4 regions of the Paenibacillus sp. FSL H7-0350 genome follow, and region 2 is predicted to be linked to each of the others. Evidence: predicted binding sites of a transcription regulator. Region 2 holds the regulator's gene; each other region holds the start of a gene.
What was found. Region 2 encodes Rex, which represses fermentation and respiration genes when NADH is low (regulators of the CRP and FNR family bind a similar motif). Its sites were predicted from a motif close to TTGTGAAATATTTCACAA; they were not measured.
Positions count from the first base shown of each region.

Region 1: the regulator Rex is predicted to act here: its motif matches at 5,599-5,616, upstream of ric (iron-sulfur cluster repair di-iron protein).
Region 3: the regulator Rex is predicted to act here: its motif matches at 5,775-5,792, upstream of qoxA (cytochrome aa3 quinol oxidase subunit II).
Region 4: the regulator Rex is predicted to act here: its motif matches at 4,565-4,582, upstream of NYE24_RS29460 (flavocytochrome c).

Region 1 covers NZ_CP151972.1:2,009,878-2,017,733, reverse strand. Annotated here, with positions in the region: gene msrA (peptide-methionine (S)-S-oxide reductase MsrA) at 85-1,071, opposite strand; gene NYE24_RS09495 (VTT domain-containing protein) at 1,170-1,781, opposite strand; gene NYE24_RS09490 (Gfo/Idh/MocA family oxidoreductase) at 1,944-2,879, shown strand; gene NYE24_RS09485 (hypothetical protein) at 2,912-3,238, shown strand; gene NYE24_RS09480 (helix-turn-helix domain-containing protein) at 3,364-3,681, shown strand; gene NYE24_RS09475 (hypothetical protein) at 3,970-4,692, shown strand; gene NYE24_RS09470 (DUF6773 family protein) at 4,802-5,248, opposite strand; gene NYE24_RS09465 (helix-turn-helix transcriptional regulator) at 5,226-5,450, opposite strand; gene ric (iron-sulfur cluster repair di-iron protein) at 5,677-6,372, shown strand; gene NYE24_RS09455 (hypothetical protein) at 6,504-7,190, shown strand; gene nirB (nitrite reductase large subunit NirB) at 7,458-7,856, shown strand, end outside.
Region 2 covers NZ_CP151972.1:1,740,654-1,748,509, reverse strand. Annotated here, with positions in the region: gene NYE24_RS08160 (hypothetical protein) at 64-702, shown strand; gene dinG (ATP-dependent DNA helicase DinG) at 821-3,682, shown strand; gene NYE24_RS08150 (redox-sensing transcriptional repressor Rex) at 3,821-4,471, shown strand; gene NYE24_RS08145 (amidohydrolase) at 4,461-5,762, shown strand; gene NYE24_RS08140 (DUF5590 domain-containing protein) at 5,792-6,313, shown strand; gene NYE24_RS08135 (aminoglycoside adenylyltransferase domain-containing protein) at 6,556-7,305, shown strand; gene NYE24_RS08130 (hypothetical protein) at 7,584-7,856, shown strand, end outside.
Region 3 covers NZ_CP151972.1:5,567,182-5,575,037, forward strand. Annotated here, with positions in the region: gene NYE24_RS25275 (methyl-accepting chemotaxis protein) at 1-230, shown strand, start outside; gene NYE24_RS25280 (hypothetical protein) at 356-1,483, shown strand; gene qoxD (cytochrome aa3 quinol oxidase subunit IV) at 1,610-1,903, opposite strand; gene qoxC (cytochrome aa3 quinol oxidase subunit III) at 1,905-2,501, opposite strand; gene qoxB (cytochrome aa3 quinol oxidase subunit I) at 2,498-4,447, opposite strand; gene qoxA (cytochrome aa3 quinol oxidase subunit II) at 4,492-5,508, opposite strand; gene NYE24_RS25305 (polysaccharide deacetylase) at 6,008-7,162, shown strand; gene NYE24_RS25310 (TetR/AcrR family transcriptional regulator) at 7,252-7,856, opposite strand, start outside.
Region 4 covers NZ_CP151972.1:6,560,377-6,568,232, forward strand. Annotated here, with positions in the region: gene NYE24_RS29440 (flavocytochrome c) at 1-1,321, shown strand, start outside; gene NYE24_RS29445 (FMN-binding protein) at 1,348-1,707, shown strand; gene dcuS (DcuS/MalK family sensor histidine kinase) at 1,898-3,580, shown strand; gene NYE24_RS29455 (CPBP family glutamic-type intramembrane protease) at 3,546-4,358, opposite strand; gene NYE24_RS29460 (flavocytochrome c) at 4,598-6,157, shown strand; gene NYE24_RS29465 (FAD-dependent oxidoreductase) at 6,294-7,532, opposite strand; gene NYE24_RS29470 (hypothetical protein) at 7,721-7,856, shown strand, end outside.

The DNA of each region.
Region 1 (7,856 bases), 270 kb from region 2:
ATGCGGAAAACAGCATACATTCGGGCCACAGGTAAGTTATGCAATATATGAAGCTATAGCTTGAGGCAAGCCGGATCTCCAGCCTTAAGCATGCTGGAAGAGCACGCGATACTCGCCGTAGCCTTCCTTTTCCAGATCCTCTTTGGGAACAAAGCGCAGAGCTGCCGAGTTGATACAGTACCGCAGTCCATTCGCACCGGGGCCGTCATTGAACACATGGCCCAAGTGGGAATCTGCTGTCTTGCTGCGTACCTCGGTGCGGATCATGAGGTGGCTGAGATCGCTTTTCTCCTTGACCGCGTAGTCCCGGATCGGACGCGTGAAGCTCGGCCAGCCGCAGCCGGAATCATACTTGTCCTCTGAGCTGAACAGCGGCTCCCCGGAGACAATATCCACATAGATCCCGTCCCCATGGTGATCCCAGAATTCGTTGCGGAACGGAGATTCCGTTGCGCTGTTCTGTGTCACTTCATATTGAAGCGGAGTCAGGCGCTCCTTCAGGCTCTGCGGGTCCTCCTTGTGCGTCCAGTGGGCTTCGATGAACGCTTCCCGGCCCGAGCCCTTGCGGTAACGCTTGTAATGGCCGGGATTCTTGTGATGATAGCCCTGATGATATTCTTCAGCGGGATAGAAGGGCTTAGCCGGAAGAATAGGCGTCACAATGGGAGCGGAGAATCGTCCGCTGGCCTGAAGGGCCGCCTTGGAAGCCTCTGCCTGCTGGCGCTGCTCCTCCGAATGGGTGAAGATGGCCGTTCCGTAAGAGGTGCCGCGGTCATGGAATTGCCCTCCGGCATCGGTGGGGTCAATCTGCTGCCAGAACAGCTCAAGCAGCTTGCTATATGGAAAAATATCCGGATTAAACGTAATTTGCACCGCCTCAACATGTCCGGTCGTTTCCGAGCATACTTCCTCGTAGGTCGGATTCACGGTATGTCCGCCTGTATAGCCGGATATAATCTTGACAATGCCGGGAAGCTCTTCAAAAGGGGATACCATACACCAGAAGCATCCACCGGCGAAGGTGGCTTGCTCGGTCTTGAAATTTATAGAATCAGCTTGAAATTCACTCATTGTTATCCCTCCATCTGTAGAATGCAATTAAATAGATCACAATTTAATTATAAATCAAATAGAGGCTTACTGCCAGCATACCAGAAATTCTTGAAGCGTTAGCGGCCCGCAGTAGGACGGCGGCGCATGGACAATCCGGCCACAGCCAGTACGGCAATATACACGATTATAGCTACAGCCGCACTTCGCGGGTGCTGGAACATCTGTCCTCCGAGGAAGGCGTAGAGGGCGATGCCGGGGATTTTGCCAAGTGCGGTGGCTCCAAGATAGCTCCAGAAAGGCAGTCCGGCGGCACCGGCGTAGATATTCACAGCCATCTGCGGGATAAACGGTGCCAGCCGGGCAATCACTACGGATGCAAAAGGACGCTGCTCCACAGCGGACACAAATCTGTCCAGCGCCGAAATTCTGCTTAGATAGGCCATAGATTTGCTCCGGAACATGGATGCAACGACTCCATAGACAAGGGCTGCCGCTATTGTAGTTGCACTCCAGCAGATTAACGCTCCTGCGAAGCTTCCATAAGCATATCCGAACAGACCGATAATCAGCTTATAGGGCAGGACCGGAAACAAGGCCAGCACTGTGGCGGCGAGCATGGACAAATACAAAGGATGATCCTCTCTAAGCCAGGCCAGAAGTTCATACCTGTAGATAAACGCGAGGATTATGCACGAAACATATAGAATAACCGTTAGCCATTTTCTCATTATACTATGCCCCTTCTTCACTCCATCCATTTCATCATACTGAAAAAAAAGCAATTAATGCAATTATTGAAGCAAAGATCATTGTTCCCGCAGCATGACACGGTATAATACATCTATAAGGGAATAGAAATTCCCCCGAGTATGTAAGGAGAGATGCTGTTAATGAAACTACCTGTCCGCAAAAGAGTGGCAATGATCGGCATTGGCGATATTGCCCGTAAAGTCTATTTGCCGCTGCTCTCCCGGCATGATCAGGCCGAGGTGGTGGGTGTGCTCAGCCATTCCTCTGCTACGGTCGAGCGGGCAGTTCAGGCTTATCGCCTTCAGCGGGGCACAACCGAGCTTACGGAGCTGCTGTCCTGGGATCTGGATGCTGTGTTCATACATAGTCCAACAACTACGCACTATGAGCTGGTTACCTCTTGCCTGAAGCATGGGGTGTCCGTGTATGTGGACAAGCCGCTCTCCTATGATCTTGAGGAATCCCGCCGGATGGCAGAGCTTGCTGAGAACAAGGGGCTGCTGCTGGGGGTGGGCTTCAACCGCCGCTATGCCCCAATGTATGTTGCCGCCAAATCCTGGCTGCATAAGGCCGGAGGCATCAGTCAATCCACCGCAGTCAAACACCGTACGAAGCTGCAGCAGGGCAGCAGCCATGAGACGATCCATGATGACCTGATCCATATGCTGGATCTGCTGCTCTGGCTGTCCGGCGGAGATTATGAGCTGCTGCACAGCAGCCTGAGGGCGGATGCGGAGGGACGGCTTCTGCAGGCTTCGGGAATGCTGGGTTGGGAGAACGGCACCACCGGCCATTACAGCATGGTCCGGGATGCCGGGGCTGATCTGGAGAAGCTGGAGCTGCACGGACATGGCAGATCGGTTGAGGTGACGGATATGGAACGGGTTATATTATATGAGCAGGGCTCGTTGCCGCGCACGCAGAACTTCGGCAGCTGGGATACCGTGCTGGAGCGCAGAGGCTTCAGCGGAACGGTCAGCCATTATCTCAGTAATATAGCGACACCGGAGCAGTGCGGGATTTCCGCTTCGGCTGTATTGCCGAGCCATGAATTAGCAGCAAGACTAAGCCGCTGAGCAGTCAGAATCGCAGCAGAGAGGAGAACAACATGGAGGATTACGACAACAAGTCGATGGAAGAGCGGATCATCGAGAGCTATAAGCGGGACGAGGAAATGATGATTCTCGTATTTGCCCAGTGGTGTGTGAATAATAAGCTGGACCCGCATGCCCTGTATCTGCAGGCTTATCCGCAGCAGGAGGGCAATCAGGCGCTGGCCAATGCGCTGGCCCTGACGGTATCCGCAGAGGAGGCGGGGTTCATCTCCGATGATACGGTGCTGGGTGTACTCTCTCTCTATAGCAACGATGATCTTGCCTATGTGGTTACAGAGGCCATCCAGCTTAGACGCAAGGCAGAAGACACCAAAGATTGAGAGTGGAAATATAATAATAGTGGTTAATGAACTTTTTTTTGGCAAACGATGTTCATTCCAGAATAAATGTGGTAAAATTATATATACTAACTAATTGTAAGCTTCATAAGTGAGAGGTGATAACCATGGAAGAACATCAATTGACGATGTGCCCGAGATTTGAGACGGCTTTTTCGTTTCTGGGCAAGCGTTGGAACGGACTCATTATTCAGACCTTGATGAGCGGCCCCAAGCGGTTCAAGGATATTTCCGGACTGATTCCGTCAATGAGCGATAAGATGCTGTCCGAGCGCATGAAGGATCTGGAATGCGAGGGCATTCTGGTACGACATGTGTACCCGGAAACACCGGTGCGCATTGAGTATGAATTAACAGTGAAGGGCCGTGCGCTTGAGCCGGTCATGCAGCAAATCCAGTCCTGGGCCGAGAGCTGGGTGGAGTAGCAGTACCGTAATATATATTTGATGACAGCCTCTTGCCGATTATCGGGTAAGGGGCTTTTCATATGCTGTTTTACTTGTTTATGCAGATTTTGCCCAAATAAACCTTGCACTTAGGCCCTACCTGTGTAATATAATAGAACATACTAAATATTACGGATGTGTGGAAGCGTTAACAAAAGTAGGAAAAGCTCAGGGTTATATGGCAGCGCGGATGCTTACGGGATGTGTTTTGGACGATGCTGATGGAAGGAAGCGGAGGGCTTACACAACTTTTAGGAGGCGAAGACCATGACCATTACCTTGTTTTCCCGGGAAATAACCTATGGAAAAAAGGATGTCGCCGAACTGGAGACTGCTTCGATTAAAGTACAGCTGATCTATGACAAGGTGCTGTTCATGCTTCATAACCATCTCCCGGATTCTCTGTGGGATGCGTGGATCGGCGTGCCGTATGAGATCATTTCTTCTCTATATAAAGGGGATAATGACAGCGGGAGTGTGTTTCAGAAATGGATTCAAGGCCCGTCCGGATGGAAATGCATCGGCTGTGAACGGCATTGTCTGGAGCCGGTAACGGCTAAGGAAGGGAGTGGCTCAAATGTACAGCGCCGTTTTACTTTTCATAATGGAATCAGCCAGAGCATGGTACTTCAAGCTGTGATCTGGTCCATGTATGAGAATACCCGGCTGCTCCAGCCTTACTTGGGGGAGGAGGCTTTTCTGAGCGAGGAGGATATGGAGCTAATCTCTGTATATTTCGTGCCAACCTATCTGACCCCGGTACCACTGAGCGAATTGAACAAACCAGCCAAAGAATATAAGGACAAGAACATCAGAGTGTATCAGGAATGGATCTCTGCCCCCGATCTGGTGCTGCAGTGGAACGGCGGCCTGACCGAAGGCAGATGGATGACGGGTGTATATGTGGATCATTCAAGGTTCGCCGGACTTGGCCCCTATCTGAAGGATGCGCAGGGCAAGCGGACTTATATGCAGGCGACGGTTCAATAAAAAAAGTGGAATTCGAAAAAAAGAGTTGAACTTGAAGCCAGGTCGTCGCTGCGGCGAACATTTGGACTTCCGGCCGCTGCCCAGTTTGGATTTCTTGATATTAACCGCTCTACTCCGCCCGGTTATTCCTCCGTCGGATCAAGTACACAGTGCTTAAGATGACCAGTCCAGCTGTAACAGAAATGATTAGAATGACTGTCCCGTTCGCACCGCTGTCAGCTGCTGATTGGGCGGCGGTTGGATTCACGAAGGTAACGATAAGGATACAGGCCGCCACCACAATGGCCAGAATTGCACCCGCAATGCTTCTCCCGCCCACTCCGCTCTGCCTGCTGCCCGGTCCCACATACGCACCGCTCCAGATCAAGCGTACCAGATAGAAACCCACACCCAGCATGAAAATTGTGTAATTGCCCAGCGGATACTCCAGCCACTTCATTCCGTAGTTTTGCAGCCCCATATCTGCCAGCAATAAGAATGCCATCAAAAGAAATGCCTGATTCCCCGCCTTATGCCGCTTCTGCAGTTGTCTCTCATCCAGGTTCGTTCTGCTCATCCTTCGTTCCCTCCCAAAATAGTTGATCCAGTGTCTTCCCCAGTGTTACACAAATGTCAATGCACAACCTCAGGGTGGGGTTGTAATCACCGTTCTCAATCGCGATAATCGTCTGCCTTGTGACCCCCACGGCATCTGCGAGCTGTTTTTGCGACATGTCTTTTGCCGCTCGGGAAGCTTTGAGCCTCAGATTTTTCCCCATTCCCTCACCTCACTCATAGTGTAAAATATATAAAACAAAAAGTCTAGTATATTTTACATTTGGAGTACTGTATTTCTCGTTCAATAAAATTTTATATATTCAGTGCGTACAATCACAAGTTCCGCCTAATGCCAGTGATAAGGTGTAGAAGTGAAAAGAAGCACAAACCTACATCTTAACCTGAGGAGGGGCCAACATGGCGTCCAATCAATTAAACGATACAACAATTCATCCCGGGTTCACCCCGGAAGCAATGGTCAGAGATATTGTTCTGCAGTTCCCCAAAGCAGCAGATTATTTCAAAGCACAGCGGATCGATTTCTGCTGCGGAGGCGCAAAGCCGCTGGCTGAAGCCGCTGCTGAGAAGGGTCTTGACCCGGCAGCAATGGTACAGGAGCTGAACAAGCTGCAGGAACAGCATCCGGTGCTGGAAGAGGATACCGCCTGGAACGAGGCTTCGTCAGAGGAGCTGGTGGATTATATTGTGAACAAGCATCACCGTTATCTGCGTGAAGAGCTTCCGCTTATCAGTCAAAATGTAACCAAGGTGTTCCGCGTTCATGGTGAGGATTCACCGCATCTGGGAGAAATGCACCGTCTGTTCAATATGCTGCGTGAAGAGCTGTTGCAGCATACGGCGAAGGAAGAAGAGAGCGAATTCCCTAAGATGCTAGCCTACACCCAGAACCCGACTGAAGAAGGACTTACTGAGCTGCGCGGATTGCTGCATAATCTGGAAGCTGAGCATGACGGGGCGGGAGAGATTCTGCGTGAGCTGCGTAGAGTTACTAATGACTATACACCGCCCGCGCATGCCTGCACGACTTATCGCCTGACCTATGCCCGTCTTGAAGAACTGGAAGGCATGACCTTCGAGCATGTGCATCTGGAGAACAACATTCTGTTCCTGCGTTATCAATAGGACCGGCTGCAATGGATAAGTCCCTTCGGGGACTTTTTACTTTTTATACCGGCAGAAATGATTTGAGAACCCTTCCTCTATGCGTTATCCTTAAAGAGTCCGGGAAATACATATGAAGGCGGTGCCGTGGGATGTCCACGAAATGGATGCGCTTAATGCTGTGCCTTCTCTTGCTGGCCGCGGCAAGCGGTTGTGGCTTGGGATCAGGGAATGGCGGCAGCAGTAACGGAGGCCAGGGACTAACCTTTTCAGTCAAGGTGGGTGACAGCGAAATGGCCGGAAGCTCAGCCAGATTGCTTAACGAAGCTTACGTGCCTGGGAATTCAATAATAGAGCTGTTTAGGAAGAGTGGCGTTGTTACATTTTCAGCGGATGGAACTAATATTCTTGAGGTGAATAAGGTTTCCCTGGGTCAGGATATGAGCTGGGAGATTCAGGTGAACGGCAAGAAGGTTCAAGAGCTGAATACGACCCTGGAACCGGGTTCGGCCATTACGATGTCAGCAGGGCCTGCCGGAGCCGGAAAGATGTTTCAGCCTGTCATCATCACTGTGAACGGGGGGAGCGAGCAGCCGGAGCTGACACATTCGAATGTGCTTTCTTTTATGCAGGATATGTCCGTCAAGGGATTGCTCCAGAACAGCGGTATGGTCCAGCTTGCCGAAGATAACCGGACGGTGCTTACTGTGATGGAATATACCCCGCTCAGCAGCGAGGAATGGAGACTGAAGGTCAACGATAAAGGACTGCTCGGCAATGGAGTGGACATGAAGCTCAGTCCACAGGACAAGCTGGAGATCTCTCTGGTACTGAAATAAGTGAATGAAGTAGATGAGTGAGATTGTGTACCCGATGAACGGATATCTGTGCGAAACTGCATGGGTATCCGTTTTTTTGAATAATAAATCTCTATGCTTCACGCCAGAAATTGTCCTATATAAGAACGGCGAAGTCATTTTCAGTTGTGTGAAAAAATTCACATAAGATGTGACTGTGGTCACACTTGCCATGGAATGGGGGACAGTATAATTTCTCTATCAGGTAAGTTATTGAAGAAATCAGAGTTTCTGAAGGAGGGTCTACCAATGGCAGCGGAAAGAGAAAAGTTAGTGCTGATTGGAAATGGCATGGCGGGAGTAGGCACTATTGAGCAGATTCTGAAGCTGGGCGGCGCTTATGATATTTCGGTCTTCGGCAGTGAGCCGCATCCCAACTATAACCGGATTATGTTGTCCTATGTACTTGAAGGCAGCAAATCGATTGAAGACATCATTCTTAACGATCTCGGGTGGTATGAAGATAATCATATTACACTGCATACCGGTACGACGGTCACCAGGATCGATGATCAGAACAAACTAATATTGACCGATAATGGACTGGCGGTTCCTTACGATAAAGCAATTATTGCAACGGGTTCGAATTCTTTCATTCTCCCCGTACCCGGCAGCACCAAGGATGGAGTAGTCGGCTTCCGCGATATC
Region 2 (7,856 bases):
TTGCTAAAAATGAAGGAAGGCAAGCTTAAGCTGACTTCATTATCAGTAAGGGTGGGATGTCCGGTGTTTCAACATTTATTTGCTGAGATGAACAAGATGCTCCAGGAGATCAAAACCGACTATCCTACTGCGGAGGGTGCCCGCCGAAGCGATCTTTTATCCAAGTATAATATGCTCCACCGAATCAGTGATAATGTAATGGATGAGTGGCTGCTCTTCGCTGAGAAGCTGAGCGAGTTCCGGGAACAGGCCGATTTCCAGGGTCCGCCAGAGGAGTTGCCGGAAGAGGAAGCGCCCGAGCTTGGGATGGATGCTTTTGTCAGGGGCCAGGGCTATTACAAGCTGCTGATGTACCGCAAGTGCATTGAACAGTTCAGGGAGGTTACGGCACAATATCCGGATAGCCTCGCTGCCCGCCTGTATCTGGCCATGGCTTATCTGCAGGAAGGTGAAGGCGAGATTGCCTGGGGACATCTGGATCACATGCTGGGCCTGATCCGTGAGGTGAAGCTGAAGGCGATGATCTATAATGCGCTGGGCTGTATCCGTGCTTCCCAGGAACGCTTTAATGAAGCCAGTGAGCTGTTTAGCCTGTCGCTGCTGCATGACCCGGATCTGCCGGAGCCGAATGTGAATCTGGAGGTATGCCGCAGACGGGGCGGGAAGCTGGAGTTTGGCCATCAGCTGGTTTCGCTTTTATAACTTTTTCCCGGTTCCTTTAGGCGATGCGCCCCACCACTTTCTGGGGTGTGCATCGCCTTTTTTCGTAACTTCTGTTATGCTGATAAAGAGTCTCAAGTGAAAGGGAATAGAACTTATAATGAAATTTGCCGTGCTTGATTTTGAAACTACGGGAACCCAATCTGTGGGAGAAATCATCCAGGTTGGCCTTGCCATTATAGAAGAAGACGGGACGATCTCCCGGGTGTATGGTTCCTACGTCAAGCCCGGAGCACCCATTCCTCCTTTTATTACGGGCCTGACCGGAATTACAGACAGTGATGTACAGGATGCGCCAGAGCTTGATGAGATGATGATGGAGCTGGTGCCGCTGCTGGATGATGTCGTCCTCGTCGGACACAATGTAGCGTTTGATTTTCATTTTTTGCAGAATGCGCTGGACCGCTGCGGCTACCTGCCGTTTCAGGGGCGGATTCTGGATACCATCGATTTTCTCAAAATATGCTTTCCCTCGCTGAGCACCTATCAGCTAGGCGCGGTAAGCAGCCACTTCGGCATTACGCATGACCGTCCCCATCAGGCTGACAGTGATGCGCTTGCCACGGCTATTGTGCTGCTTAAATGTCTGGAAGAGCTGCACAGTCTGCCGCTGTTGACTATTCAGCGGCTGAATGAGCTGTTCGCAGACGAAGACAGTGATTTGGCCTGGTATTTCGACGGTCTGCTGCGGGAGCGGGAGATGGAGACCTTTCAGCCGGAAGGAGAGCTGAGCTTCTACCGCCAGCTTGCGCTGGCTGTGGGGGATTGGGCAGAGTTGGCAACGCCCCGGGAGGAAGGAAACGTCAATCCGCTGGAGAATATTACCTTTGAAGAGTATATGGATGAGGTAACGAAGCGGCTGAAGGCTGTTCTTCCACAGTATGAGAGCCGTGAGGCCCAGGAGCTGATGATCCATGAGGTCATTACAGCGCTTGAGCAGGACAAGCATCTGCTGATTGAAGCGGGAACCGGCACCGGCAAGTCGCTGGGTTACCTGCTTCCGGCCATCTACCATAGTGTGAAAAGTGATCAAAAGGTGATGGTCAGCACTCATACCATTAACCTTCAGGACCAGTTGCGTGAGCGGGATATCCCACTCTTAACCAGCGTTGTGCCGTTCCCGTTCAAGGCCTCCATCTTTAAGGGAAGAGGGCACTATTTGTGTCTGCGCAAGTTCGAACATAGAATGAATAAAAAGGACTTTACGAGTCCAAGAGAAGAAGCGCTCACCGCTGCGCAAATGCTTGTCTGGCTGACCCAGACGACGACCGGCGATGATGAGGAGCTTAACTTAAGCGGACGGGGCGGCGATTTCTGGGAGACTGTAGCCAGTGATACCGACTCCTGCCTGGGACGGGCTTGTCCCTGGTTTCGCAAATGCTATTACCACCGGGCCAAGCATGAAGCCGGGATCTCTGATGTGGTGGTCACCAATCACTCCAAGCTGTTCGCAGATGTCAAAGCCGGGCATCAGCTACTTCCGGCTTACGATCATCTTGTGATTGATGAAGCCCATCATCTGGAAGATATTGCCGGCAAGCATCTTGGCATGCAGATGAAATATTTCACATTCGCCCATACCCTCACCCGCCTCTATAAGGATAGCCGGAGCGGGCAGCTGCCTGCCCTCCGCCAGAGTCTGCAGTCTTCGGGCAGTGAGCAGGCTTCCGAATGGAGCGGCGTGATCGACCGGATCTATCCCGATCTGCTGACGGTGAAGGAATCTTGGGATGCGCTCAGCGACCGGCTCTTCAGCCTGCTGCCCGAGCGCAGCGATGCCGGAGCCGGTGAAGCAGGCCAACTGGTGGCCCGCCTGCAGCCGGGCAAGAAGCCGAAGGATTGGGAGGAGTTGGCGGCCCTTGAGAATACGCTGAACCTCAGTCTGAGCGATATCATCCGCAAGGGTGACAAGATGCTCAGTGAGATGCGTGACACGGACAGCCAATCCTCCTCGGACAGTCTTGTGACCGATATCGGCGGGTTATTTAAGGATCTGGCATCCATTAGAGAGCAGATCCGCTTCTTCATGAGCCTGAACGATGAGAATATCGTGTATTGGCTGGAGGGAAGCGGTAATTATAAAGGCAAGTCGCTGCAAATGTATGCCGTTCCTGTAGATGTCAGTACCCAGCTCAGGGAGCTGTTCTTCGACAAGAAGAAGAGTATTGTCCTGACCTCGGCCACCTTATCCGTGGATAAGTCCTTCCAGTTCATGATCGATAACCTGGGCCTTGGTGAAGCTGCGGAGCAGGGGCGTCTGATGACAGCGCTGCTTCCGTCGCCGTTTAAATACCGGGAGCAGGCTCTGCTGGTCATTCCCCGCGACTTCCCGAGCGTCAAGGGAAGTATAGGGGATGCCCGTTTTGTGGACACGCTTGTTCATTCCCTCGCCGAGACTGCTGTAACTACACGAGGGCGAATGCTGGTGCTGTTCACCTCCTACAAGATGCTGCGCCAGGTCTATGACCCGCTGAAGGAGGCGCTTGCCTCCCAGGATATCGCGGTGCTCGGACAAGGTGTGGAGGGCGGCAGCCGGAGCAAGCTGATCCGCCGCTTCCAGGACAGCCCGGCTTCGGTCCTGCTCGGTACCAGCAGTTTCTGGGAAGGGGTAGATATTCCGGGAGAAGCATTGACCTGCCTGGCGATTGTCAGACTGCCGTTCCAGCCGCCGAATCACCCGCTGGCAGAAGCGAAGTCGGAGCTGCTTCAGGCACAGAAGAAGAACCCGTTCATGAAGCTGTCCGTGCCGCAGGCAGTCATCCGCTTCAAGCAGGGCTTCGGGCGGCTGGTCCGCACGGCGCAGGACCGGGGCATCGTAATTGTGTACGATACTAGAGTAATTGAATCGCATTACGGAAAGTACTTCCTGTATTCACTCCCCGGTCCCAAGATGGAGCATATGCTCACCGAGCAGATGGTCCCGAGAATTGCCGAATGGCTGGAAGACGGCGGGGTTTCCTAATTCATCTGCTATTGCTATTATTAATAAGTCATGATTAACCTGAAGATCCGTTCCCGCCCTGTCCTGCCGATCCGGCAGGCGGGGGGCACGGTTGCTATAATTGAACGGGTATAACACAACTATTAAGGAGGAGAATACATGAAATCGGATAAAATATCGGAGGCCGTCGTGCGCAGGCTCCCAGTGTACCTGCGTTTCCTGAACGATCTCCAAAAACGTGAAATCTCCACAGTCTCTTCTCAGGAGCTGGGCCAGAAGCTTGATCTGAATCCCGCCCAGATCCGTAAGGATTTGGCTTACTTCGGTGATTTTGGCAGGAAGGGTATCGGCTACGATGTATCCTATCTAATTGAGAAGATTCGCCATATCCTGAAGCTTGACCAGCAAATTAATGTTGCACTGGTTGGAGCCGGTAATCTCGGTCATGCCTTGTCTAACTACAACGCTTACTTGAAGGATACGATGAAGATTACTGCGATCTTCGATGCCTACCCGCCGAAGGTGGGCCAGCAGATCAACTCGCTGGTTGTGCAGCCGATGGAGGAGTTAAGCAGCACAATCCGCTCGCAGGGCATCCGCATCGGGATTATTACCGTACCTGACAGCGAAGCCCAGAATGTAGCTGATATTCTTGTGGACTCCGGCATTGAGGCGATTCTGAACTTCGCACCGGTTATTCTCAGGACGCCTGCCAATATCCGGATTCATGCCGCAGATTTCACCACAGATCTGCAGAGCCTGGCCTATTATTTGCATGATGGAAAGGATGAGGCAGAAGATGAGCAGTAAGATCACGATAATCAAGAACGGGCACTTCCTGGTTCCGGGCAGCGACAAGCCGGTTCTAAGCGGGTATATGACCCTGGAGAATGATCTGATTACTTACATAGGTGAAGCTGAGCCGGTAGTGGAGGATGGCGCTCAGGTCGTAGACGGCAGCCGTCTGCTGTTCATGCCGGGTCTGGTCAATACCCATGGGCATACGGCCATGTCACTGCTGCGCGGATACGGCGACGATATGGTGCTTCAGACTTGGCTGCAGGAGAAGATGTGGCCGATGGAAGAGAAATTCACTGGTGATGATGTATATTGGGGAACCTCGTTGTCCGTACTGGAAATGCTGAAGGGCGGCACAACCACCTTCCTCGATATGTATGATCATATGGACCGGGTAGCGGAAGTAACGGAGCAGTCCGGTATTCGTGCGGTGCTGATGCGCGGCGTAATTGGGCTGTGCCCGGAAGAGGTACAGCAAGCAAAGCTCGCTGAGGCGGTTGCTTTTGCCCGTAACTGGCACTGCAAGGCTGACGGCAGAATTACAACTATGCTCTCACCGCACGCTCCGTACACCTGTCCTCCAGAGTTTTTCATGAAGTTTGTGCAGGCTGCCCATGATCTGGACCTGCCGATGCATACCCATATGTCCGAGACGCGCCATGAAGTGGAGCAGAACGTTGCTGACTACGGCCTTCGTCCGGTCGCACATCTGGAGAAGCTGGGGATGTTCACCCGTCCTTCGCTCATTGCCCACGGGGTTCATCTGAACGATGAAGAGATCGGGATTCTGGCCAGCTATAACGTTGGCGTGTCGCATAACCCCGGCAGTAACCTGAAGCTGGCCAGCGGGGTTGCACGTGTTCCTGAGCTGCTGCGAGCCGGGGTTAAGGTCTCCCTGGGTACAGACGGCGCGGCAAGCAACAACAATCTGGATATGTTCGAAGAGATGAGGCTGGCGGCTCTGATCCACAAGGGCGTAAGCGGTGATCCTACAGCGGTACCGGCTCCTGAAGCGCTACTGATGGCCACGGAATACGGGGCGCAGTCTATTTTCCTAAGCGGGGTAGGCCGGCTTGCAGCAGGAATGAAGGCCGACTTCATCGCGCTTGATATTGACCAGCCGCATTTGCTGCCGCATACCGATCTGCTCTCCCATGCCGTCTATTCGGCAAGTGCCAAGGATGTGGAGCATGTATGGGTGAACGGCCAGCAGGTTGTGAAGCATGGACAATGCCTGACACTGGATGAAGAAGCTATCCGCCGCAAAGCACAGGAGACGTTCGAGAGCCTGCTTAAACGGTAATTCAGGAGAACGGGAAAGGAAGCAGCGTTGTGAAGAAGAAGAGGAGAAAATGGATCTGGCTGGGGCTTACCGTGGTGCTGCTCCTTCTGTTCGGATTAAGCCAGTTCTATGCCTACATTATGAAGGACCAGTGGAACGAGCGGAATGAGGCCAAGGAGCTGGCCCGGACGCGTGCCGGACTAACGGAGGTAACCAAGGCTCAGAAATCCGTCTGGAATGAGAATGAGATCTACTGGGTGCTAACCGGCAAAAATGAAGCCGGGATCGATCTGATGGTGTGGGTCCGTTTCACCTTGGAGGGCAAGCCTGCCGGAGGCGACAACGACCTGTATGCTGAAGAGCTGAGCAAAGGCACTTCCGAAGAGAAAATGCGCGGAATCATAGCCGATCAGTTACCGGACGTGAAGATCGAACGGCTGCTGCCCGGTGTATATAACGGGGAATATGCCTGGCAGCTATTTTACAAAAAAGACGGGCGATTCTATTACAACTTCTACCGCTTCAAGGATGGCAGCGCCATCGGTGAGGGGTACAGTTTGCCCAACCGTTAAGCTAAGCGCTCAGCAGAATAACATGCGGGGGAACAGATTATCTGTTCTTCCGTTTTTTTGTATCCATCATGTCGAAAATAATCTGGAACTGTTCTGGGACTGGTGGCAGACGGGGAACTGTGGCTTAATGGAGATATATGGTTTGAGATACATCGATTAATATACTTGAATTGATATACTGATTGTATTCCTCGAATGCTATCGCCAACCTGCATATATGTCTCTCAAGGAGGATGATGAAATTGGAAGTTTTAGCATATTTGGATCAGGCGGTGGATTTGTTTAAGGAAGAGCTGGGGGATAATCTGTCGGGGATTTATCTGCACGGTTCCCTGGCCATGGGCTGTTTTCAACCGGATTCAAGCGATATTGATCTGCTCATTGTCGTAGAGGACAAGCTACCCGCAGAGGTCAGTCATAGCCTTGCCGGTCGTATCGTAGCCTTTCATGACAGTCTGCCGAATAAGCGCGGAATTGAACTGTCTATCGTCCTGAAGACATACCTGCATAACTTTGTGTATCCTACGCCATTTGAATTTCACTTTTCAGAAGCTCATTTAGAGCGGTATAGAACCGATAAGAATTATCTGTGCGGCGGCTTTGAGGATGCTGATCTGGCGGCACATTTTGCAGTAGTCTACCATCGCGGGTTTATCTTGTACGGGGAGCCGATACGCGAGGCCTTTGCGCCGGTAGACCAGAGGTACTATCTGGATTCCATTATCAGGGATGTTGATGATGCGCCGCAGAATATTGGGAATGCTCCACTCTATTACACACTGAATCTATGCAGGGTACTCTACTATGTGCAGGAAGGTCATGTCTCTTCCAAGAAGGAAGGCGGGGAGTGGGGACTTCAGCATTTGCCGGAACGCTTCCACGGGCTGCTTAGACGGTGTCTTAAGGAATATAGCGGTGCTCGCGCCGAAGGCTATGAACTGGAGCTATTAACTGATTTTGCGGAATATATGATGGCTGAAATTGAGCGTTAGCCGGATGTAGTGTACGCCGGAATATGAAAGTAGCAGCGGCATTTCAGGATATAAATCTGAGCTGCCGTTTTTTCATGGTTCATGAAACATCCAGAAATTAGTATCAAAAATTTTAAATATATTCACAACTTTATGTAAAATCGTATATACACCTATGATATACTACTACTTGTATCAAGACATGCTTAAGAGCATGTCAGTCTCGGATTGGCGCTAGACACGCTGGCTGGTCTTTATTATAGAGTTAAGCTTGGTCATTATTGAGAGGAGGACGTTTCTTGAAACTTCGTCTTATGCCTGTGCTGCTAACGTCTCTGCTGTCTGCTGCATTATTGTTTGGTGGCTGGTATTCTTACCGTCAATTCGCGGTGCAGAAGCCGCTGCAGAAGCTGGTATCATCCTACCAGGGTGTGAAGGATTCCCATATTACTATTAAACGCAATGAAGTCACTTTGAAACTGGATTTGCAGCCGGGCACGAAATTACGTGAGCTGGTGCAGTATGTATCACGAGAAGGCAGCACCGCTATTGACGGCAGGACCCTTAAGCTG
Region 3 (7,856 bases), 3.7 Mb from region 2:
CAGAGCAGATTACAGAGGTTATCGGCCATGTCGCGCAAGAATCGGAGGAAGCAGCCAAGTCTATGTCGACGGTGAATGAAATCTCGCGCAAAGGCGCCGCAGACGTTCAGGGCACCAGCGAAGCAAGCCTGGAGCAACTGACCGCGATGGGAGAGATGTCCTCTTCCGCACAGTATCTGGCTACCCTGGCCGAGGACCTGCAGAAGCATCTGGCAAGGTTCCGGCTGTAACTGCTATAATAGACACGAGCCTGGCCCGATTCGGCCGAGGAACCCTGGAGATTCCCGGGCATCCTCAGCGGAGCCGGGCTTTTGAACGTATTATTATTATTAACCTCAGGGAGGCGGTCTCTATAATGAATAATCGAACATGGAAGCTGGCGGTAGTTCCAGCCTTGTTAATGACACTTGCAGCTTGCAGCTCGAATCAGGCTATTACTCCGGCGGTTAGCCCCAGCCCGCAGCCAACAGCAGCTCCTGTAGAAGCGTCTGTCCAGCCGGCGGAAGGGCCGAAGGCTACACCGGCACCTGCTGAAGCTGCTGGCGTAAAGGTTGGGGAAGTTAAGCAGTATGAGCAAATCGCGATTTCCGACTGGAAAGATGATCACACCATTGTCGTGTCCAAGGCGAACGATAAGCTTGGGCCGATCGCCTCGGGAGAGCTGAAGGGGTCTTATCCGCAGAGCCTGTATTTCTTCCATCTGGATACCGGCAAATACGATTTGATTACTGAGAAGGCGAACATGATGCTGGGGGATGCCAAGCTATCCGCCGATCAGTTGTTTCTGCTGTATAGTGAATTCTCCCTGGGCGATCCTGTCTACAATGTAATGGACCTGGGGTCCAAGAAGACCTTCACCATCAAGGGCGATACCATTGCCGGGGCAATGGGAGCCGAGTGGGCAGATAAGGATACAGTAGTGGGTCCAGCGTACAGTGGCGGCGCTTATACAGCGACTACTTCTATGAAGATTGCGCCGGTGGAGGGACTGGGCGGGGAAGGCCTGATTGTTGTAAGACAAATCAAGAATAAGATCTATTACACCAGTAATTCGAATGACTCGCTGCACACCCTGAACCTGAATACTAAGGAAAAGGCAGACCTAAATATTCCAGGTACCAGCAGCGTAAACCCTTCGCCGGACGAAGAACAAATGCTGATCCTGCAGTATAAGGAGAATACCCAGGCGCTGCTGCTCAGCGGCACAGACGGTAAGAATCCGCGGACCCTGGTGGAAGGCGCTGAACTTGGATCCGTCTCCTGGTCTCCAGACCAACGTCTGGTCGCCTATAGTGTAACTATTGAGGAGAAGGGGACAACGAAGAATACCTTATATGTCTACGACCTGTCTTCTGATAAGTCCGTTCAGATTGCGGAGAGCAACGGGACGATGACCACCTCATGGAGCCCCAATGGCAAGCAGCTTGCGTATACGGAGCGGGATGACAGCGGCAGCAGCAGCAGTATAGTACAGTTAAAGTAGAACATCAACATGATGGCAATCTTTAAAATCCAAAAAAAGCGGTCCGCACCGGTAAATCTACCGGATACGGACCGCTTTTTTTATAGATTACTTGAAGGAGCATAACGCTCCTCTGCTTCTTAGGTGCTAAGCATACCAGCCCCATACGAAGATGAACAGGGTGCCGAAGATGGTGACCAGGGCCACGAACATGGCATATGCGATGTTGATATACAGTTCTTTTTTGGAATCGGCCGATTCTCCGATGTGCATGAACACAAACAGCTGCAAGGAAGCCTGGATTAGCGCTGTGATTAGCAGCACCACCATATTGGCACTGGAGGACAGGTCTCCATAAATAACAATCAGTGCAGCGGCAGAGAGGACCAGAGAGGCTACATAACCCATCACATGCTTAATTGGGAATAGTTGCTTCATCATGTCACATCAGTCCTTTCAGGTAGACGAAGCTGAAGATAAAGATCCAGACCACGTCTAAGAAGTGCCAGAACAAGGAGAAGATGAACGTTTTGTTGGCGGTAGCGGGAGTAATGCCGCGCTTCCACAGCTGAATCATAATGCCAATTCCCCACAGCAGGCCGAAGCTGACGTGAAGACCATGCGTTCCCAGTAGTATGAACAGACTGGAGAGGAAGCCGCTGGTCTGCAGGGTAGCTCCTTCATGCACATAAGTGAAGAACTCGTCAATTTCGATACCGACAAAAGCAAGACCCATCACCAGCGTAATCGCCATGAAGACCATCATAGCTTTCTTGTAGCCATGCCGCATGGCATGGACAGCCAGACCGATAGTGAAGGAACTCGACAGCAGGAGGAAGGTCTCCATCAGCACCGGGCCGATCTCGAACAGCTCGCTGCCGCTCGGTCCGCTGGCATAGCGGTTAACCATTACGAAATATACAGTGAACAGCGTAGCGAAGAGAGGGATCTCGGCTCCGAGAAAGACCCAGAAGCCGAAGATCTTGTTACTGTTCTCTTCCGTTGAATATTCGAGCGGCTTGGACGCATCTATTTTCATACAGTCTCACCCCGCATCAGTTTCTTTTCTGTAGCTATAACCTCTTCTACAGGAATGTAGTAGCCTTGGTCCTTATCGAAGGACATGAAGGCCAGCACGACCAGGATTCCAATTCCGGCAACAATCGCCGGAATCCACATGCTGAATACCAGGAAGAAGCCAAGGAAGAAGAAGACTACACCCAATATGAACGGCTTGCCGGTATTGCTTGGCATATGAATCTTGGTGTATTTGGTGTCTGTATACAGCGGGATATTCTCCTGCTTCGCAGACCATAGAGCATCACGTGTCTCAACCTTAGGCACAATCGCAAAGTTGTAGAGCGGGATCGGGCTATGCGTAGCCCATTCGAGCGTCCGGCCATCCCAAGGATCGTTGGTTGTATCTCTTGGCATGTAGCGGGTACTCCAGTAAATATTGTAGACCAGGATCACGAAGCCGATGGCGAGACCGACAGCCCCGACGAAGCTTAGCATATTGAGCGGACCGAAGCCTGATTCCTTAGAGTAAGTGTACAGACGGCGTGTCATTCCCATCAGTCCCAGGAAGAACATTGGGAAGAAGGTTACGTTAAAGGAAATGATGATCCACCAGAAGGCATGCTTGCCCAGCCGTTCGTTCAGGCGGAAGCCGAATACTTTAGGGAACCAATAGTGGAACCCGGCGATGACGGCGAACACAGCACCCGGAATCAGCACGTAGTGGAAATGCGCAACCAGGAACATCGTGTTGTGATACTGGTAATCGGCGCTGGCCATCGCCAGCATGACGCCCGTTACCCCGCCGATCGTAAAGATCGGGATAAAGGCTAGAGTATACAGCATCGGGGTCGTGAAGGTAATCCTGCCCTTTCGCAGGGTGAATAGCCAGTTGAATATTTTGACCCCGGTAGGTACTGCTATGGCCATCGTTGTTATCGAGAAGAAGCTGTTGACCATGGCACCTTGACCCATCGTATAGAAATGGTGCGCCCATACGAGGAAGGACAGGAGCGAGATGATCAACATACTGAATACCATGGAGGTATAGCCGTACAGGTTCTTCTTCGAGAAGGTGGCGATAATCTCACTATAAATACCGAACGCCGGAAGGATTACGATATAGACCTCCGGATGTCCCCAGACCCAGAACAGGTTGGCCCAGAGCATATCCATCCCGCCGTTGGCCATCGTGAAGAACTGGGAGCCGAAGAGGCGGTCGAACATCATCATCGCCAGCGCTACGGTAAGAACCGGGAAAGCAAAGACAATAATAACGTTGGTGATCAGTACGGACCAGGTGAACATCGGCATCTTCATCAGCGTCATGCCTGGTGCGCGCATTTTGAGAATTGTTACGATAAAGTTAACCCCGGTGATCAGCGTACCGATACCGGATATTTGCAGAGCCAGAGAGTAGTAGTTGTTCCCTACGGTCGGGCTGAATTCAAGACTCGCCAGCGGGAAGTACGCTGACCAGCCCGCATCCGGCGAGCCGCCGATGACGAACGAAATGTTCAGCAGCATGGCGCCCATGAAGAAGAGCCAGAAGCTGACGGCGTTCAGCCGCGGGAAGGCAACGTCCCGTGCACCGATCTGCAGTGGAATGATTACGTTCATCAGACCGATGATGAACGGCATGGCCATGAAGAGAATCATGATCAGACCATGGGTGGTGAAGACCTCATTGTAATGCTGTGCATCGAGGAATTTCATTTCCGGCGCAGCCGTCTGCAGACGCATCATCATTGCATCTACACCGCCGCGGAACAGCATCAGCAGCGCGGCGAGGATGTACATGATCCCGATTTTTTTGTGGTCAACCGTAGTCAGCCATTCGCGCCACAGATAGCCCCATTTCTTGAAATAGGTAAGCCCTACGAGAATCCCGATGGTTGCCAGTGCAATACTGATCATGGCCCCGTATATCAAGGGTTCGCCGTGAACCTTAAATTTGTCCAAATCCATTAGGGTAGCTCCTTTCAGTGTGTTGCATTAAGCTCGCAAGAGAGCTAGTGTCCTTCATGTGTGCTTTCATCTACAGCTGAGGTTGGCAGCGGCTGGTCCAATTCAGGATCAGGCTTACTATCGAATTCCGTTCCGCTGGACGGCTCTGGAGAAGGATGAAGCTCTTTGTTATCCTGATGCTCCTGATTGCCGTTGTCCATATCCATCTCCTTGCCGCCGCCGCTCATATGCTCGCCGTGGTCTCCAGGAGGCGGGCTGAACTCCAGATGGGTGGAGGAATACGTTTTGCGTCCGAGATAATCCGTGGCCAGCAGGCCCTTGAATTCTTCCTCAGTCAGCTTTGGCGCAGTTTCCTTCACTTCCTTCACCCAGTCCTCGTAACCCTTGTTACTCAGGACAAGCGCTTCGAATTCCATGTGGGCGAAGCCTTTACCGCTGAAGTTAGCGTTCTTTCCGATATAAGAGCCTTCTGTATCAGCGGAGAGATGAAGCGTTGTCAGCATGTCGCTCATGGCGTACTTTTGGCCGGCAAGCTGTGGAATCCAGAGACTGGTAATGGTGCCGAATGAGTACATTCTGAATTCTACCGCACGATGCACCGGCATATTCACGTAGTTAACCGTCTCGATCCCTTCCTCAGGGTAGCTGAAATGCCATTTCCAGTTGGAAGAGGAAGCATAGATGACCAGCGGAGTCTGATCTTGATAGTCCGCAGCCACATTCTCCACTTCGTTAGTCGTCTTGACGGTAACAACGGACAGGAAGGCTACGATGATAATCGGAATGATAATCCAGATGGCCTCCAGTACCTTGTTGCCTTCCTCATGTTCAGGGATGTAGCCCTCATTACTCTTCTTCGCACGATATTTCACCAGTACAAAGATATACAGAATGTAGACAACAGCCAGAACCCCGAGCATTACAAGAATAGAGAGCAAGATGGTGTCAGATAACGTCCTTGCAGACGGCCCCTTCGGGTTCAAAACAGCGATTGAGCTGCATCCCGGCAGGAGAAGGATCAGGCTTAAAAACAAAGCGTATAACGGTCCCTTTTTTTTCATATAGAACTCCTTCCTTCAATACTACTTTTCATTCGCCGTTCATTAACGGGAGTACATTGATCTGTATCTATAGTAAGAACTACTTACCCATAATGCAAAATACATATTTTGTATAAAAGTATAAAAAAGACCTTAAAAATGGCGAACAAGTTAAATATGTGTGATCAAATTGTTACAACTCCCTAAGGGTATGATAAAGATCACTGTAGTGGCGCACTTTAGCTAATTTTAAGGTTGTTCAATTTTTGTTCAAAATATCGATATTGTTATTAATATTGTCACAATTATTCTGCGCCAAAAACCGCTGATTTAACCGTGTAACGCTTGCTGTGACAGCATTCGACGAGATTTGCGTGCTTTCTGAAAATTATGGCGAACCCTCATTTATCATTGCACAAGAGTAACAATTTTTTAGCTTCCGGTTACAATCTCTCAAATTACGTTGAAAGTATATATGATAAAGTAATAGATAAATATACATAGATTGGAGACTGCTGCTGTGCGTATCAAGAAAATTCTGCTCTTATTCATGTCTTTATTCCTAATCATGGGGCTTGTGCAGGTCCCGGCTAATGCTAAAGGTGATAGCGCTATTCTTAAGCTCGGAGTCAACGATAAATTAAGTAAGGTTGAAGCTGTTTCCGTAAAAGGCACCTATTATGTACCGCTGCGTGCACTTGCGGATGAGCTGAAATGGACCCTTACCGGAATGACGGACGGAATTCAAGTAGCCGGCGGAACGGGTTCGCTTACCCTGCTGAGCAAGGACGGAGGTGCCGTGCTTAAGGATGGCACTACTGTGCCTATGAGCACTTTCGTGCAGGACGGCAAACTCATGGCTCCGCTGAAGGTTAGCGGGTACCTCGGGTATAGCATTTCCTACGCGGGAGATAAATATTTACTTCGTGTGAAGGACGGCTCGGCGCAGCTTACCGATGCAGTGTTTACCGATAAATATGCTGCCGACCTGAAGCCGAAGGCTCCAGTGGCTCCAGTGACTCCTGCCACTCCCGTTACACCCACTGAGCCGGGCAAGCCGGGCCGGACCGTATACCTGACTTTCGACGATGGCCCGTCAGCGACGACTGGTGAGTTGCTGGATATCCTGCACAAATATGACGTACAGGCGACCTTCTTCATGCTGGGGAACAACATGAATGAGCATCCCGCCCAGGTAAAGCGGATTGCTAAGGAAGGCTATGGCTTAGCGCTGCATGGTGTGACCCACCGCAAGGAGAAGTTCTATGCCTCTCCTGCAGCGGCGCTTGCCGAGATGTCAGGGGCCAATGCAACATTGAAGAAGCTGACGGGAGTAAGCACCCCACTGATCCGTACGCCATACGGAAGCAAGCCCTATTTCACCAAGTCCTTCCGCGATAAAGTCCTGACGCAGGGATACCATCTCTGGGACTGGAACGTGGATTCCTATGACTGGAAATACAAACAGAACAGCGACAGAATCTATAACACCGTGATGGATCAGGTGAATAAGCTGAAGGCGTCCAAGACGAATCCGGTAATTCTGATGCATGACCAGAAGGCTACACTCAAGGTGCTGCCGCGTATTCTGGAGAAGCTGAAGAAGGAAGGCTATACCTTCAAGCTCATTACGAAGGATATGGAGCCGCTCAATTTCTGGAAGGATAAACGCTGATCCGCAAGGGTCAATAAAGAAAGAGCAAGCTGCGGGGTACCTGCAGGCTTGCTCTTTTTTTGAGGAAATGTATAGAGAAAAGGCAGTTGTTACTTATACAGATATTGCACCAGCATATGAACCAGCTCTGACTTCAGCCGGTCCACAGCGATCCGCTGCGGCGAGAAGGAGATAAAGTCTACAATCGCGCTCACTGACTCGAACACAATGATCGAAGCTGCCTCCGTATCTTCGGTCTTCAGTTCATCCTGTCCCATCTGAAGATAGGTCAGCGTCTTGAGCCGGCCGGACTCGTACTGGGCATCCATCAGCTGCTTGATAGCCTCATCGCTGTGATACATAATATTCAGATCCTTATGGTACCCGATAAATGCCTTATGCGCGAGCAGAAGCGTGTCTATCAGATGCAGGATCAGGTCCGTACGTTCAATCGTATTGAAATTAATCTCTGCCATCGACCGCTCGACCTCGGCCATCAGCTCATCCCCGTACATGTGGAGCACCTCAATAAATACGGCCCTTTTATCCACAAAATAGGAGTAGAAGCTCCCGGTCGAGACCCCGGCTGCCGCTGCAATCTCCTTCGTATTCGTCTGATAGAAACCCTTGTCCGAGAATAGCTGCATCGCGGCCCGGATAATGGCTTCCTTCGTTCGTATACTGCGCTCCTGCTGCGGAGTTCTAATCTTGTCCT
Region 4 (7,856 bases), 2.7 Mb from region 2:
TATCGGCGGCGGCGGCGCGGGAATGACTGCTGCCATTGAAGCGCATAATCAGGGAGCTAAGGTGATACTGATCGAAAAAATGCCTATGCTTGGAGGCAATACCGTCCGTGCGGAAGGCGGATTGAATGCGGCAGGAACACCTTATCAGGCAGCGGCTGGCATCAAGGACAGTCCGGAGCTGCATTTCGAGGATACCATGAAGGGCGGCAAGAACCTTAACAACCCGGATCTGGTCAGAACGCTTACGAACGGTGCGGCGGCTTCGGTGGAGTGGCTGAAGGAGAATGGAGCCGAGCTGTCTGAAGTGGGACGCGCAGGCGGGGCAAGCGTGAACCGGATTCACCGTCCGGCAGGCGGGGAAGCGGCAGGGAATTTCATCGTAGTCGCGCTGAAGAAGAAGCTGGAGGAGTACAAGATTGATGTGCGCCTGCGGACGACTGCTGATGAGATCGTTAAGAACAAGGACGGCGTGGTTACCGGGGTGAAGGTGACGGACAAGGATGGCAAGCAGTACACGATTAGTGCGAATTCCGTTATCCTGGCGGCTGGTGGTTTTGGAGCCAACATGGACATGATCAAAGGGTACCAGCCGAAGCTGGAAGGGTTCTCCACGACTAACCACCCGGGCGCAACCGGCGATGGTACAACGATGGCAGAGAAGATCGGCGCCAAGCTGGTAGACATGAAGGAGATTCAGATTCATCCGACCACCATTCCGAATCAAGGCGTGCTGATCACGGAAGGGGTACGCGGAGACGGTGCAATTCTGGTCAATAGCGAAGGCAAGCGATTCACGAATGAACTGCTGACCCGCGATGTCGTGTCCCAGAATATTCTGGCCCAGTCCGGCAAAGTAGCTTACCTGATCTTCAATGATGAGCTGCGTGCGAACCTGAAGGCAACCGAGGTTTACTTTGGAATGGATCTGGTCAAAGAAGCGGCAACTCCTGAAGAATTGGCGGCACAGATTGGTGTAGACGGCAAAGCACTGGCAGATACACTGAATACGTATAATGGCTTCGTTGCTTCCGGTAAGGATACAGAGTTTGAACGGCCGGATCTTGAACTGTCTTTTGAAAAAGGTAAATATTATGCAATTCAGGTAACACCGGGAATCCACCATACCATGGGCGGAGTAGCGATTAACACTCAGGCACAGGTGCTGGATACCAAGGATCAGGTCATTGCCGGACTGTATGCTGCGGGCGAAGTAACCGGCGGGGTACACGGCGCCAACCGTCTGGGCGGGAATGCACTGGCAGACATCACCACCTTCGGCCGGATTGCAGCGGATGAAGCTGTGAAGGCACTTAAGAAATAGAAACTTTCCAGAAGGAGGAATTACTCATGCACAAGTGGACAAAAACGTTGCTGTTCTCTGCCCTTGCGGCTGCAACAGTACTTACGGCAGGATGCTCTTCATCTTCCGGCAAGTATGTAGACGGGACGTATGATGGAACAGGTAAAGGGGTCAAGAGTGATATTAAAGTGGCGGTAGAAATCAAGGATGAGAAGATCGGCGCCATTACCGTAGAGGAGCACAAGGAGACGCAGGCGATGATCGATGCGGCAGTGGAGAATACCATTCCTGAAATTATTGAAAAGCAAACCACAGAAGGCGTAGACGCCCTCTCCGGTGCTTCCGGCTCCAGCGGCGGAATTATTGAAGCGGTGACCCAGGCGCTGGAACAGGCCAAGAAGCAGTAAGCTATCATCCAATTAATAGAGTTGTGAAAAGTTCAGCCCAGCAAGCCCAGCCCTCCTGTCTCCGGCAGAACGGCTGGGCTTGCTTCATTCTTCTATTCCCCAGAAGCGAGCCCCGGGAGCAGCTTTACAAATTCAGGTTCAACTAATATAGTTCGAAGGGAAAAGGACATGAAGGGAGGTCATCACGCAAGTGGCCAGGAAAAAAAGCTACAGTCTGCGCACAATGATCGCCGTTATGGTGTCTGCCGTTGTCCTGCTGGTATTGCTGATTTTATATTTTATTTTCCGCAATCAGATTATTCCGCAGACCCGGCAGGCGCTGGAGGATAAGGCGATTACGATTGCCCGTACCATCGCTCTGATTCCGCTGGTCTCTGAGGGACTCAGTGAGGGCAACAGCAAGGAGATTCAGGACTACACCTCAAGAATCGCCCGCCGCAATGATATTATGTTCGTGGTAGTCACAGATATGAAGGGTATCCGCTATTCCCATCCGGATGCCTCGCTGGTCGGACTGCCCTTTGCGGGAGGAGGCCAAGAGATATCGCTGCGCGGAGGGGAGAGTATCTCCGAAGGGGCCGGCCCGCTCGGCAGATCCCTGCGCGGCTTCGTGCCGGTCTATAACAACCGGGGGCATCAGGTGGGTGTGGTCATTGCCGGTCTGTCCCTGGAGCGGGTTGAGCGGCTGGTCCTGCTGAATGAGTGGACGATTATTGCGATTCTGGTCTCGGGAGCCTTGCTTGGAGCGGGAGGAGCATTCATTCTGGCAGCGCAGATCAAGCGGATGGTGTTCGGCATGGAGCCGGAGGACATCTCCAAGCTGCTCCAGGAACGCAGTGCGATGCTGGAATCCACGCGCGAGGGAATTATTGCCGTAGATCAGAAGGCGCGGATTACCATCCTTAATATGGAAGCACAGCGGCTTCTGCGGGCAGCCGGGATTGGCGGGAGCGCCATGAACCGGCAGATTGCCGAGTTTTGGCCGGAGCTGGGTCTGGAGCGGGTATTGGCTGAGGGAGAGGGGATACAGGACCAGGAGCTGGAGCTGGGAGACAGCTCTTTATTGGTGAACAGCCTGCCAGTCCGGGTGAACGGTAACATCGTTGGCGCGATTGCCACTTTCCGGGATGAGACTGAGCTGGCTGTGCTGGCGGAGAAGCTGTCGGGAATCTCTGTCTATGCAGAAGCACTGCGCTCCGGTGCCCATGAGTTCATGAACAAGCTGCATGTCATTATGGGTATGACGCATATGGGCCTGTATGATGAGCTGCAGCAATATATTCTGGGAACGGTAAGCAATTACCAGAAGGAGATCGGGTCGATCACGAGACAGATCAAGGACCCGGTGATGGCCGGATTTCTGCTGGGGAAGCTGAGCCGGGCACGCGAAGCGGGGATAGAGCTGTTGCTGACTGGAGACAGCTATCTGCCGGAGCCGGCTGATCCGCAGGTGATTCATGAGCTGATTACGATTGCCGGCAATCTGCTGGATAATGCCCTGGAGGCGCTGGGGGAGCTCTGCGAGCAACCCGTGAAGCGGGTGGAGCTTGCTTTTCAATATGAAGAGGGGCGGCTGCTATGCGAGGTTAGCGACAACGGTCCGGGAATTCCGGCGGGCCTCAAGGAGAAGATCTTCGTTCAGGGTTACTCCTCCAAGGGTGAACAGCGGGGAATCGGGCTGTATTTGGTCAAGAAAAGTGTGGATAAATTAAAGGGCCATCTTGAGCTGGCCGCCGTCTACGGTTCAGGGGGGCATTTTATAGTTGATGTGCCTTATGAGGTGAAGGGGGAGGAGGAGGAGGGTGAACTGTGCCGTACCGTGCCGGAGCACCCCTCTACTAGAAGGGGAGACCCAGGAAACAGAATCGTATGATATCCACTATTCCATGAGCAAGCATGGCAGATGTGAGGTCCCGCTTGCGCTGTAGTATTGCAAAGGGCAGGCCGAACAAGAGGATATACATGAGAGTGCTGATGATGCCGGGGATGATTCCACCCTGAATGAAGCTGTCCGGCGTGTGGACCAGCACATGGGGAACGATCATCATGAACCAGACGGTAAATTTTTGGGCTCTGGTATCGGCTCTGCCGTGCATCAGGGACAGGCATAGGGCATAGAACAAGGTACGTAGGGCTAGTTCTTCATAAATGGCCGGACTGAGCGCCACTCTGAAATAGATTAGCTTCAGGCTGAATCCATCGAGGCTTTGTCCGCTCAGCACTAGATTGATGATTCCGAGCAGAATGCCGGCGGCGGCTCCCACGAATAGGCTCATGAAGATTGTTGAGGCGCTGGCTGTGTTGAGAAAAAGAAGCTTTCCTTCGTTATACTGGTTGAAGGTGCTTAATACAGCCAACGATGCCATTAACGTGAGCAGGCTCACCTCAATCATGGAGAAGAGGGACAGATTAATATAGGCGACAGCTACAGCAGCGGCTAGCAGGATAGAGAGCAGAATCTGCCGCTTCGACGGCAGCTTGTGTTTTACAAGCAGCAGCACGCTAATGAGGAAGGCCCATACGCCCAGCAGAAGCCACATTCTGGCTGTCGGGGCCTGATTATTACTGTGAATGCCGAAATTCAACAGAAACAGCAATACAAATACACCAAACATGATCCATACCGCTCTAAGATTACTTTTGTTAGTCAATATTTCCTTCTCCTTCCGGATACTTCAAGTTATGTATGCAGACGGGATAGAGTCTATCATAATTCTGACCGGAACGAAGTTAATTCTCTCACTCTTACGCAGGCAGCCATCTGTACAGCTACTTAGTTAATTTGGTTACTTTAGTTACAAAACTCTTTAATAACTTACGGAAGGTTCCATAAACCGCTTCTTTGGCGCTATGATAATTGTGAAAATATGCACAAGGGGGCACAACTCACATGAATAAGAGATTAACAGCGGCGCTTATCCTCATTCTCTCCGTGATGCTGGTCATTGCAGGTTGCGGAAACAACAATGCGGGCGGCAGCAAGAATGAGAGCAAGGAAGCGGGCAGCGCGGCAACAGAGCCGGCAGCAACCACTGCACCTACAGAGAAGGCAGAGGCCGTGTCGGGAGCATCCGAAGCGAGCTATACTCCGTACGATCAGTTAAAGGATAAATATGATATCGTCATCGTCGGTGCGGGCGGTGCGGGAATGTCTGCTGCGCTGGAAGCCAAAGCGGCCGGCATGAACCCGGTCATCTTAGAGAAAATGCCGGTTGCCGGCGGCAATACGACCAAATCCTCCTCAGGGATGAATGCCTCGCAGACCAAGTTCCAGAAGGAGCAGGGCATCGAAGACAGCAACGAACTGTTCTATGAAGAGACCCTTAAGGGCGGACATGATACGAACAATAAGGAGCTGCTGCACTTCTTCGTGGATCAATCCGCGGGTGCCATTGACTGGCTCGATTCCATCGGAATCCGCTTGAACAATATTACAATTACCGGCGGTATGAAAGAGAAGCGTACCCATCGTCCGGAAGACGGCTCGGCAGTGGGACAATATCTTGTAGCAGGACTTGTCCGCAATGTTCAGGAGCAGGGAATTCCGCTGTTCGTCAATGCGGATGTGAAGGAGCTTACGGTACAGGACGGTAAGGTGAACGGCGTGAAGGTGCTGTTCAACCAGGCCGATGACAAAATGATCAGCGCAGCAGCAGTTATCGTAACCACTGGGGGCTTCGGTGCCAACAAAGAACTGATTGCCAAGGTTCGCCCGGATCTGCAAGGGCTGGTAACGACCAACCAGATTGGCAGCACCGGCGACGGCATTGCCATGATTGAGAAGGTCGGCGGAACTACCGTAGACCTGGATCAGATTCAGGTTCACCCGACTGTGCAGCAGGAGAAATCCTACCTGATCGGTGAAGCGGTCCGGGGCGAAGGAGCTATTCTTGTATCTGCTGAGGGCAAGCGCTTCGGCAATGAGATGAATACCCGTGATAAGGTGACGGCTTCAATTAATACACTTCCTGAGAAATCCGCTTATCTCGTGTTCGACGCCGGAGTGAAATCCCGTGTTAAGGCGGTAGATCAATACATTAAGATGGGTGTGGTCAAGACCGCAGATACCATTGAGGCATTGGCGGATCAGATGAAGGTTCCTGCAGCAGCACTTAAGACTACCGTGGATACATGGAACAGTGCGGTGAAGAGTAAGTCGGATGCTGAATTCGGCAGAACTACCGGTATGGATAATGATCTGTCCGGTGCTCCGTATTATGCGATTCAGATCGGCCCTGGGATTCACTATACGATGGGCGGAGTGGTGATCAACACCAACACTGAGGTCTTGAACAAAGACGGCAAGGCGATTACCGGATTGTTCGCGGCAGGAGAAGTGGTCGGCGGGCTGCACGGCGAGAACCGCATCGGCGGTAACTCGGTAGCCGAGATTATTATCTTCGGACGTCAGGCAGGGATCAAGTCGGCTGAATTTGTAAAAGCGCAATAAGCTATTATTCTTCTATATATCGTTATAACCATAAGTATTTAATCAAAAAAGGGATGCTCCGCAGCCATCAGGCTACGCGGGCATCCCTTTCTATGTTGCAACTCTCTCTGATGCCGCCTCCCTGAACCAGCCGCCCTTAAGACAGTATCGCGGGGGAGGGCGCAGGCTTCGGCGACCGGGTCAGCGAGAAAAGCTCCAGCTCCGGGCGGCTCTTGCCGGCCAGCGTATCTGCAAGCAGCTCGGCGGCGATCATGCTGTAGACCGTGCCGTTCCCCCCATAGCCTTCAATGAAGTAGCAGTGCGGGAACTCCGGGTGCGGTCCCATATAAGGCAGCCCGTCATGGGTGGAGCCGAAGACCGCTCCCCAGGAATATTCAGCCTTGATTCCTTGCAGTTCCGGGAACAGGGCCGTAACCTCCTCAAGCAGACGCTCACACTGGGAGAGGACCCTAACCTCACGCCGCTCTACACTGGTAAGCTGCTCATCCTTGCCGCCGGCAATGATCCGGCCTTCCGGAGTAGTCCGGAAATACAGATAAGGCCGGGCCGTTTCCCAGAGCAGACTCTGCTCATGCCATTTCGGAAGTTGGGGCAGAGGCTCGGTCATAATGGCATAGGTGTTGATCAGCTCTGCTCCCCGGTCCTTCTTCATGTCCTGGGTCTCATAACCCATAGCAAAGACGACCTTCTTAGCAACAATCCGGCCTTGCCCGGTATGACAGATTACGCCGTCTTCATTGTACTCATAATGAAGGGCTTCGGTATGCTCATAGACCCTTACCCCGCCGGAGTGCGCTTTATGAATCAGACTGTGTACGGTGCGCAGCGGATTGGTCTCCGCATCTCCTTTGGAATACAACGCTCCTGGTTTGGAGAAGGCATAATGGGCGCGGATCGTCTCCTCTTCCCAGAATTCCGAATCGAAGCCATGCTTCACCAGATTCTCATTCTCCAGCTTCAGCATAGCAACATCTTCCGGCTTACTGGCATACAGCAGACTGCTGCGCTCAATAATCTGCGGATCGATATCCAGCTTGCCGGGCAGCTCCAGAATCGCACGCATGGCTTGCTGGCAGAGTCTGTAGAACAGCACGCCGTTTTCTTCCCCGAAGGTGTTCATGCAGGCAGTCAGTGATTTGTCATTGGCGATTTGCAGCAGTCCCGTATTAGCGTGGGAGCTTCCGGTGCCGACCGTTCTTTTATCGATAAGAACAGTATCTGCTCCACTGAGGGACATGCGGTAGGACATCATAGCTCCGCCCATCCCGCCGCCTACAATCAGACAGTCGCAGGTAATATCATCCGCAAGTACCGGATATACCGGAGTCTCAGGCAGTGTGTGTTCCCAGGGCAGTTGCCCGCTGACGAGTTTCATAGATCTGTTCGCTCCTTTGTGTCATTCAGAGTAGTATTATTTGCACTATTGCAGAGTCTCATGCGTCAAGACCCTAAGGATTATTCATCAGGTGTAAGCTTGCTGAATGTACCTCCCGGTACATAAACAGCCTCCCCCGGAAGCATACTAAGGAACGCTTGAACAACCAGAAGGAGGGACTACCGAACATGCAATCTAACCAAATGCAGGCACTTAGCGGAAAAGAATTGGAATACATTGCGGATTCCATTTCCAATGAGGATTTGCTGATTAAGCAGCTCGCGGCTACAGCCGGAACCACTCAGAATTCAACCGTACAGGGGA